DNA from 3 places in the Shewanella sp. SP2S2-4 genome. Region 3 is predicted to be linked to each of the others. Evidence: predicted binding sites of a transcription regulator. Region 3 holds the regulator's gene; each other region holds the start of a gene.
What was found. The regulator MetJ, encoded in region 3, represses methionine synthesis genes. The targets are predictions, from matches to a motif close to TAGACGTCTAGACGTCTA.
Positions count from the first base shown of each region.

Region 1 (3,285 bases), on a different contig from region 3:
CGTGGCGCACTTAGGGGCAATATTTTTTTAGCTAAACGAACAGCAGAAGTGTTAGTTAAGATTGGCATTGTTGCAACTGTGACCGTTGGCGGCATGGATGCCGTCGTCGAGCCCTCAGGGACGAGTTTATGGCGAGTCACAGGGGAAACAATGACAATTCATGCTGCAAACTGACAACAAAGTTATCTTGCTTTGGGGCAATAGCTTTTTCGCAGAACGGCAGCGAGAGGGTTGGTTAGGATTGGCATTGTTGCACCTGTGGCCTTCTAAAACAGGATGTTTTAGTTGAGCCCTCAGGGACGCTTTTTGTTAAACAAAGAGGTGGTGAGTCACAGGGAAAACAATGATAATGAATGATGCACAACTGACGATACCATTATCTTGCTTTGGGGAACCCAAATTGCAGGCATAAAAAAACCGCTGGGTAGCGGTTTTTATATTTTGCAATCTTAACGGGTTTTAATCGAAACCGATTATAGACCCGCGTCAGCGCGCAGTGCTTCAGCTTTGTCCGTTGCTTCCCAAGGGAATTCGTTACGACCAAAGTGGCCATAAGCGGCAGTCGCTTGATAAATTGGACGTGCTAAATTTAGCATGGCCGTTAAACCGTATGGACGCAGTTCGAAGTGTTGACGTACTAACTTGATCAGCAAATCTTCAGACACTTTACCCGTACCGAAGGTCTCGATGCTGATAGAAGTCGGCTCTGCCACACCAATAGCGTAAGACACTTGGATTTCACAGCGATCAGCAAGACCTGCTGCAACGATGTTTTTTGCCACATAACGGGCAGCGTAAGCCGCGCTACGGTCCACTTTTGATGGGTCTTTACCAGAGAATGCGCCACCACCATGACGGGCCATGCCGCCGTAGGTGTCAACGATGATCTTACGACCCGTTAAGCCGCAATCGCCTACTGGGCCACCGATAACAAAACGGCCAGTTGGGTTGATAAAGAACTTAGTGTCTTTGTTTAGCCATTGAGCTGGTAATACTGGCTTGATGATGGTTTCCATCACGCCTTCAATTAAGTCTGCTTGTGATACGTCATCTCTGTGCTGAGTCGACAATACGACGGCATCAATACCAACAATTTTGCCATCATCATAGGCAAACGTGACTTGGCTTTTCGCATCTGGGCGCAGCCATGGCAGGGTACCGTTTTTACGCACTTCAGACTGACGCTTCACTAATGCGTGGGCATAAGTGATAGGCGCTGGCATGAGGACGTCGGTTTCGTTGTTGGCATAGCCAAACATTAACCCTTGGTCGCCTGCACCTTGCTCAGCAGGGTCGGCACGGTCTACACCTTGATTGATATCAGGTGATTGCTTACCAATGGCGTTTAATACCGCGCACGAGTCTGCATCAAAACCCATATCTGAGTGGGTATAACCAATTTCACGCACGGTTTTACGGGTGATTTCTTCAATATCAACCCAAGCAGAAGTCGTGACTTCGCCACCGACTAATACCATGCCAGTTTTGACATAAGTTTCACACGCCACGCGTGCTTTTGGATCTTGAGCCAGAATTGCATCTAGCACAGCATCAGAAATCTGATCTGCAATCTTATCGGGATGACCTTCTGAGACCGACTCAGAAGTAAACAAGTGCTTTGCCATAGTAGGAAAATCTCGTCGTTAGCATTCAAACGTGTAGAAGCATCTACATCTAGACGGCTATTTTAGTTTAAATCTGATTGCCGATCACCCCCAGTGAGAAAAAATCCTCTCAGATTGTGACCTGAAAACGACTGCGCCCAGTCTTAAATAGGTTATTTTTCTTATATTTCATAGCATTAAGTTTTCTCGATTGTTGAGAAATTTATTTCTCCATTACAAGTGATCCTTGCGATGCCCACTCAAGTAAATGCCAGTAAAGTGACTAGCTTGTTTCTGCGAGTTTACGATTCGGCCATCTTTTGCTGAGTGAATGATAATTTTAGTTTGCGTCACACTGGCATGTAGGGGAAAATATGCATCCAAATTGCCCGCTAGACCCCACAAACAAGCAGGAGAGAGCATGTCTTCCCGTAAAGTACTCGCAAACGCAATCCGTGCGTTAAGTATGGATGCAGTTCAAAAAGCAAATTCAGGCCATCCCGGCGCCCCAATGGGTATGGCAGATATTGCTGAAGTGCTGTGGAATGATTTCCTTAAGCACAACCCGACCAATCCTAAATGGGTAGATAGAGACCGTTTCGTCCTTTCTAATGGTCACGGTTCAATGCTGATCTACTCTTTACTTCACCTGACAGGTTATGAATTACCAATCGAAGAGCTGAAACAGTTCCGTCAATTGCATTCAAAAACCCCGGGTCACCCAGAATACGGTTACACCCCAGGTGTTGAAACCACAACGGGTCCACTCGGCGCGGGCATCAGCAATGCTGTCGGTATGGCGATTGCTGAAAAAACCTTAGCGGCACAGTTTAACCGTGATGGTCACGATATCGTTGATCACTACACTTACTGCTTCGTCGGCGACGGCTGTTTGATGGAAGGTATTTCCCACGAAGCCTGTTCATTAGCCGGTACTTTAGGTCTAGGCAAACTGGTCGCATTTTGGGATGACAACGGTATTTCTATCGATGGCCATGTTGAAGGCTGGTTCACCGATGATACGCCAAAGCGTTTTGAAGCTTACGGCTGGCATGTGATTGCTGGTGTTGACGGTCACGATAGCGCGGCAATCCGTGCTGCTATCGAAGCGGCGAAAGCGGTGACTGATAAACCAACCATGATTTGCTGCAAAACCATTATCGGTTTTGGTTCACCCAACAAATCTGGCAGCCACGATTGCCACGGCGCGCCATTAGGCGATGCGGAAATCGCCGCAGCCCGTGAATTCCTTGGCTGGCCATATGCACCATTTGAAATCCCTGCTGACGTTTATGCCGGTTGGGATGCCAAAGAAGCTGGTGCTGCCCGTGAAGCGGCATGGAACGAGAAGTTTGCGGCTTATAGCGCAGCTCACCCAGAACTGGCTGCTGAATATGAGCGCCGCGTACTGAAAGGTGAATTACCTGCTGATTTCGAAGAAAAAGCGCAGGCATTCGTGCAAGCATCACAGGACAAAGCCGAAGGTATTGCGAGCCGTAAAGCCTCACAAAATGCTATCGGTGCTTTCGGTGCTATGTTACCTGAACTGTTAGGCGGCTCTGCTGACTTAGCGGGTTCTAACTTGACTTTGTGGTCTGGTTCTAAAGGTATTCAAGACGATCCTGCCGGTAACTACATTTATTACGGCGTGCGTGAATTCGGCATGAGCGGCATTATGAAC
Region 1 covers NZ_JAUOER010000001.1:219,764-223,048, reverse strand. The annotation lists gene Q4Q54_RS00970 (hypothetical protein) at 49-174, shown strand; gene metK (methionine adenosyltransferase) at 474-1,625, opposite strand; gene tkt (transketolase) at 2,026-3,285, shown strand, end outside.
Region 1: the regulator MetJ is predicted to act here: its motif matches at 1,668-1,685, upstream of metK (methionine adenosyltransferase).

Region 2 (3,285 bases), on a different contig from region 3:
GGCGACCTTTACCGAGATCTTTCTCGTTACTGAACATCTGATTCATAAACTGTTCAGTGGTAAAGCCGCGATAACGCAGCGCCGCATGCTCACGGTATTGCGCGAGGATAACGTCTTCTTGATCGAGTGCGGCCACACTGCCGACAATCGCCGCTTCTTCACCCGTACAGGTCATATAGAAGCTGATGCGCCCTTGACGTTGGGCACCTAACATACGTTCATCGAGTACCCGAGTGAATACACAGGTATCGTAAATTTTAGTGGCTAAGGTTTCATCTATCACAGGCAAAACCGCGGTTTCATAAGTGGTGCCGTCGGCTTGTAGAATTCGAAGGATAGGAATGTGTAGCGATGCCTTATCCAAGAAGCCGACACGGTGCACTGTATCAGTGTTGAGTGTTGCTTTGCTCATATTGTGCTCTTGTTATCTCATTACGCACCAAAGCGTTTTGATGCGTCTGTTTATACGAATATGCCCGACGAACATTACGTTAACGTAAACTACCTATCAACCATTGGCATAGCTCAAACCACAAGTTATCCCTGCCTCGCATGTATATATTGCTTTACAAGCCTAACGCACGTTCGCATTCACCGCAGGGATCAGGCAAATCACAGTGCGATTACCAATAGGTACTTTGGCATTAGGAAACACGACTGACTCAAACTCATGTTCCACTTTAATGTCTTGCCCACCTTCCCGCGCTAATACAAAGCCCTTCGGGAAAGATCTGAAGTTTTCGACATCGGTTGCGAAGGTAAATTCAAAATCATCGAAATGCTTATTGATGACGCGGCACACTTGATACAAATTAACCTTATCGGCATCAAATGCATCCAGCGCCAACGGCTTAGCGGTGATCAAGCGCATAAACATTTCATGGGTCGCGATAAAACGCGTCATGTCGTTCTGCCCCATGAGATAGACTTTGCCAAGCTCAATAGTAAAGGCATCGGCGCCGTAGCGTTCAGAGGAAAAATAGCTAAAGGTTGTGGTCGGTTCGTGGTGAAAAAGAACCGTATCGACGCCGCTTGCGGCTAAAAACATGATTTGCTCGCCGCTAAAAGCACGCCCTGGACGATAGGGATAAATAGCGAACTTTTCATGCTTCGAGGCGCGCATCGCCGTATGCAGATCATAATGAATGCGCTGACGACCATCGGCAGCCGCGGTATAAAAACGGTCCACATAGGTTTCGAGTTTTTTGGCGCGCACTCGCTCGGGGTTAACTAATCCAGGAGGATTTGAATGCTCACCACTAAAGAGACGATTCATGTTCTCGTCGATAATCCGCGTGCCGTTATTGATGGCTAATGGGTTACCAATGAGGAATAAAGTGCGCTGTTTCGCGATGATCTTTTGCTGTAAAAGCTGCTTAATTAAGCCATTGCAGAGTTCTATGGGCGCGGTCTCGTTACCGTGAACACCGCAAGAAAGGACGACATCTTTTCCTTCATTCTGGGCGGGCTCAAAAACGATAACGCCAGTATCCCATACTTCAACTTGGGTATGGTCGCCTAAGCTAAATGAAAACTCGCCATCGAACTGTTCAGGATGGGCTAAGGTGAGCGCTAAAAAATCCTTTGAATCTAACAGAGCTTGTAACACAGAATTCTCCTTATAATGGTGTGTAACAGTAACGGCGCAATAGCATCAGTGCAGATAGCAATAACCACTCAAGCATTCATCTCACCGCGGTTAGGCTGACTCGCACCTTAAAAAGCGGCTTCAATACTAACACATGTTTTTAATGCTGTTCTCAGACATTTATCGCCATAGGACCCAGTTTTGAACGGAATAAGATCAACGCGGCGCTTTGCTATGCCAAGTGTAAATTTCCCATCATCTTATCGAAAAATCGTCCAGCATAAATATTCCTGCTAGAGGCTTGCTTTTGCGCGCGAGTTTCATCACAATTCTTAGCCATCTAGACTTCTATTGGATTTAATTATGGCGTTAGCAACCTTTGGTGCCGGCTGTTTCTGGGGCGTAGAGTATTTTTTTAGACAAGTGAATGGCGTATCGAATGCCACCAGCGGTTACATGGGCGGCAATAACAGCGCGACCACCTATGAAGAAGTCAAAAAAGGCAAAACGGGCCACGCCGAAGTGGTACAAGTGGAATTTGACCCTGCCCTGGTCAGTTATGAAGACTTGCTCGAGGTATTTTGGAAAAACCACAATCCAACCAGTCTGAACATGCAAGGTGGAGATATAGGCACTCAATATCGCAGCACGATTTTCTTTCATGACAGTGAACAAAAAGCCGCAGCAGAAGCCTCAAAATTAGCTTTTGCCCGATCAGGTCGTTGGGGATTACGCCATATCGTGACTGAAATAGTGCCATTGCAACAGTTCCATGTGGCAGAGGAATATCACCAAAATTACATTGATAAGAATAACTTACCGAGTTGTCATATCGAGTACTAAATACAGTCAAATCAGCATGAGTTTAATACTCATAACTGACATTAGACACAAACAAAAACGCACTCAGATCTGAGTGCGTTTGTTTTTTTATACTTTATAAACCTACTGCTGCATTAAGCGTTCAGCGCCTTATCAATTAATGCCTGCGCATCTTTGATAATTTCAGCTAAATGCTGCTCACTGATAAAACTCTCACCGTAGATCTTAAATAACGCTTCCGTGCCCGATGGACGCGCCGCAAACCAACCATTCGCCGTAGTCACTTTGATGCCACCAATGGCCGCATTATTGCCCGGCGCATGGGTTAACACGTTTTCGATTGCCTCACCCGCAAGCACAGTGGCATTTAAGGTTTCTGCATTCAATAACGCAAATTTGGCCTTGTTTTCAAGACTGATTGGGCTATCGATACGCTTATAAAAGCTTTGGCCAAATTGTTTTACTAGCTCTTGATGGCGTTGACCTGGAGTTTTACCTGTCACCGCAAGAATTTCTGCAGCAAGTAACCCTAGAATAAAGCCGTCTTTATCCGTGCACCACGTAGTGCCATCACGGCGTAAAAATGCCGCGCCAGCGCTCTCTTCACCGCCAAAGGCGATGGTGGCTTCGGCTAAACCATCGACAAACCACTTAAATCCCACAGGCACTTCGAGTAATTTTTTGCCGTGGAAAGCACAGATTTTATCGATAAGCGCACTCGATACTAAGGTTTTACCTATGGCTAAGCTATCGCTCCAATCCGGTCTGTGCGTCAGTAAATAATCGATAGCGACCGCAAGGTAGTGATTAGGGTCCATCAAGCCGGTACCAGGGCAAACAATGCCGTGACGGTCATAGTCTGGATCGTTACCAAG
Region 2 covers NZ_JAUOER010000017.1:38,286-41,570, forward strand. The annotation lists gene Q4Q54_RS14195 (thiamine pyrophosphate-dependent dehydrogenase E1 component subunit alpha) at 1-412, opposite strand, end outside; gene astE (succinylglutamate desuccinylase) at 575-1,609, opposite strand; gene msrA (peptide-methionine (S)-S-oxide reductase MsrA) at 1,952-2,431, shown strand; gene pgm (phosphoglucomutase (alpha-D-glucose-1,6-bisphosphate-dependent)) at 2,545-3,285, opposite strand, start outside.
Region 2: the regulator MetJ is predicted to act here: its motif matches at 1,922-1,939, upstream of msrA (peptide-methionine (S)-S-oxide reductase MsrA).

Region 3 (3,285 bases):
CTTGGCTGCAATGGTGTGACCAGGGTGATCCGCAAGACCAGGGTAATAAACTTTGCTCACCACAGGGCTTTGCGTCAATACCTCAACAATGCGCTGGGCATTGGCTTGATGTTCACGAATTCGCACCGCTAAGGTGCGTAGGCCGCGCAGGGTTAAGTAACTATCAAATGCCGACCCCGTTAAGCCTAACGTGTTCGACCACCAATGTAAGCTTTCGCCAATTTGTGCATCTTTGGCAACCACAGCGCCGCCAACCACATCGCTGTGACCATTGATATATTTAGTGGTGGAGTGGATAACGATATCCGCGCCTAACAATAGGGGTTGTTGCAATATCGGCGATAAAAAGGTGTTATCAACCACCACCAGCGCGCCGACCTCATGGCTAGCCTTGGCAATGGCTTCGATATCCACCACACGCAATAGCGGGTTCGATGGGGTTTCGAGCCACACCATCTTAGGATTTTGCGCGATAGCGACGGCTAACGCTTGGCTGTCGGTTTGATCGACCACAATCAGCTTAAACTGGCCTTTCTTCGCCAAATTAGTAAATAAACGGTAAGAACCGCCGTAGCAATCGTGGGGCACAACCAATAGGTCATCGGGGCCGAGCAAAGTAGTCACTAAGGTGATGGCCGCCATGCCAGTGCAGGTCACTATGCCAGTGGCGCCCTTTTCTAATTGCGCTAATGCTTCGCCTAAAATGCAGCGCGTTGGGTTGCCTGAACGACTGTAATCGAATTCGCGAGGATTTTTATGACCATCGAAGGCGTAATTAGTCGACAAATAAATCGGTGGCACAACTGCGCCATATTGAGTATCGCTTTCGATACCCTGACGCACTGCCAGTGTGGCTAATTGACGCTCTGCCATGGGTGGACTCCTAAATTCGGTAGACTGATAGAGATGTCTGGACGTCTAAATGTACCTAAGCACAACGCCATCGTCAATAGGCGTGAAGACGTTTAGACGTCTAAACATAAAGAAATCTGTTTGCAATCACAAAGAAATAGTAGCAATAATTTGACTGTTGTTTGTAAGGGTTTAAAATCTGCCCCGAATTTAGCGTTATAACAGGTGAGTCAATGACTGAATGGAATGGGGAATACATCAGCCCCTATGCTGAACATGGCAAGAAGAATGAACAAGTAAAAAAAATTACTGTGTCTATTCCGCTCAAAGTGCTTAAGGTCCTTACGGACGAACGAACTCGTCGTCAGGTCAATAATTTGCGTCACGCCACCAACAGCGAGCTGTTGTGTGAGGCATTTTTGCACGCCTACACTGGCCAGCCATTGCCTAACGATGAAGATCTGTCAAAAGATAGCCCAGACAGCATTCCCGCCGAAGCCAAGTTGCTGATGGACGAGATGGGGATCGAGTGGGAAGACATGGAATAGCGACTTGTCGCTGGCAAAGTTACATCACAGTGCTCATCAATAGGGATCGTTAACGATCCCTTTTTGTTTATATGGAATCCTATGTTTTCTATGATAGATCCACAGACTCTCGCCCTGGCCTCACTGATTGTGTTTCTTGGCGCCTTAACCCAGAGCCTGATTGGGTTTGGCCTAGCGGTTGTCGCCAGTCCTTTGCTTTATATCGTCGATCCGCAGCTCGTACCTGCGCCTGTTATTGCTATGGGTTTCTCCATCGCCCTGCTGACCTTAGTGCGTGAGCGTGGTCATTTAGAATTCAATGGCTTGCAATATGCACTCCTAGGTCGCGTGCCCGGTGGTTTTATCGGCGCGAGTCTGTTGCTGTTTGCGCCTCAGCCCATACTCGGGTTATCCATCGCCGCCATTGTGGCTGTCGCGGTTATCCTCAGCCTGTATAAATTCAGCCTGCCAGTGAATAAGAAAACCCTCTTTGGGGCGGGCGTCGTCTCGGGGATTTTCGGTAATATTGCCGCTATTGGTGGCCCGCCGATGGCGATTCTATTATCAGGCAAAGATGCCTCGCAGTTTCGCGCCGCCCTGTCGGCCTTCTTCATTTTTAGCTCCACCATAGCTATGGTCATTCTGGCGATCACTGGCTTATTAGAATTGAAGCACCTGTGGCTGTCCTTAATGTTGCTGCCTTCAGTGCTTTTAGGGTATTTAGTCGCGGGGCGATTAGTGGGCCGTGTCGATAAAGATAAAACTAAAATGGCGACCTTAGTCCTGTGCAGCATCAGCGCCTTAGTGCTAACGGTGAAATCGGTTATCGAGTTATTGCCCCAATAAGCGCTCTGCTTGTACTGGCAAATCATCTGAAAATTCAAACAATAAAAAGCACTGACATTGCCAGTGCTTTTTCTTTATCTATCAATATCTAAAGCCAGCTTACACTCAGCTTAAATAGCTTTGCCCTGCGTACACAATAAAGTGTCTTAAGGCGAGTACGCCCGTTAAGCTCGCACAAGCCACCATGATCATCGCGCCCTTAGTATGGCGAGTCGCGGCTGGTAGCAACATGAACAGCAATGGAATACCAAAACCTATACCGACGACGCCTATCCAGAACACGCTTGCCCATAGCCCAGAAGTTAACGATGCTAAGGCCGCAGACGCCGCGCCGCCCTTGAAGTACAAGGCGCAGAACAACATGAACAGGAACAGGATTTCAATTGCCATCACAGGCAACTCTAAACCGTGCATCTTGACTAAAGTTTTATCGTGGCTGTCAGTCTTAAACAGCAAGAGTGCCAGTACCGCGTTTGCCGCAGCGCCCGCCGATAAACCCGACACTAAAAACAGCGCAGGCAGTACCGCAGTGTTGAGCATAGGGTAAGCATTCATCGCCGAAATTAAGAAGCCAGTGTAAGCCCCTACGCCAATGGCGAGGACAAACAACAATACTTCAATCAGCTTTCGAAATGGCATAAGTAACTTAGCGATAGGTGTTAGGAAACCCAAACCCCATTTTGGTAAGTCATCCCGCAGCACAATAATGGCGTAGGCAAAGGCTAAGGGAGAATACGCCAGCAGCGCCAGCACCCCAATGGCCATCACAGACTGGAAGTTATAGTGAATTAAGATCAGCCAGAAGTGGAATGGTTTGGTTAAATCAAACACTAAGCAGGCTAAACCTAAGCTAATCGCCACAGGTCCAATAATGGCGGCCGCCTTAAGAATGCTACTTTCGGCTCCGGCGCTGAGTTCCTTATTCGCCCAGCGTAAACCAATGCCAATCAATAAACTGCCCGCGGATAACCCCGCCATAAACAGGTAAACGGCGATGACCCAGTGCCAAGTGACAGGATCATATTGCGCCATGTCGCCCCAAGTATTGTTCATAATCAAA
Region 3 covers NZ_JAUOER010000020.1:76,330-79,614, forward strand. The annotation lists gene metB (cystathionine gamma-synthase) at 1-873, opposite strand, end outside; gene metJ (met regulon transcriptional regulator MetJ) at 1,086-1,400, shown strand; gene Q4Q54_RS15525 (sulfite exporter TauE/SafE family protein) at 1,482-2,225, shown strand; gene nrfD (NrfD/PsrC family molybdoenzyme membrane anchor subunit) at 2,331-3,278, opposite strand; gene Q4Q54_RS15535 (4Fe-4S dicluster domain-containing protein) at 3,281-3,285, opposite strand, start outside.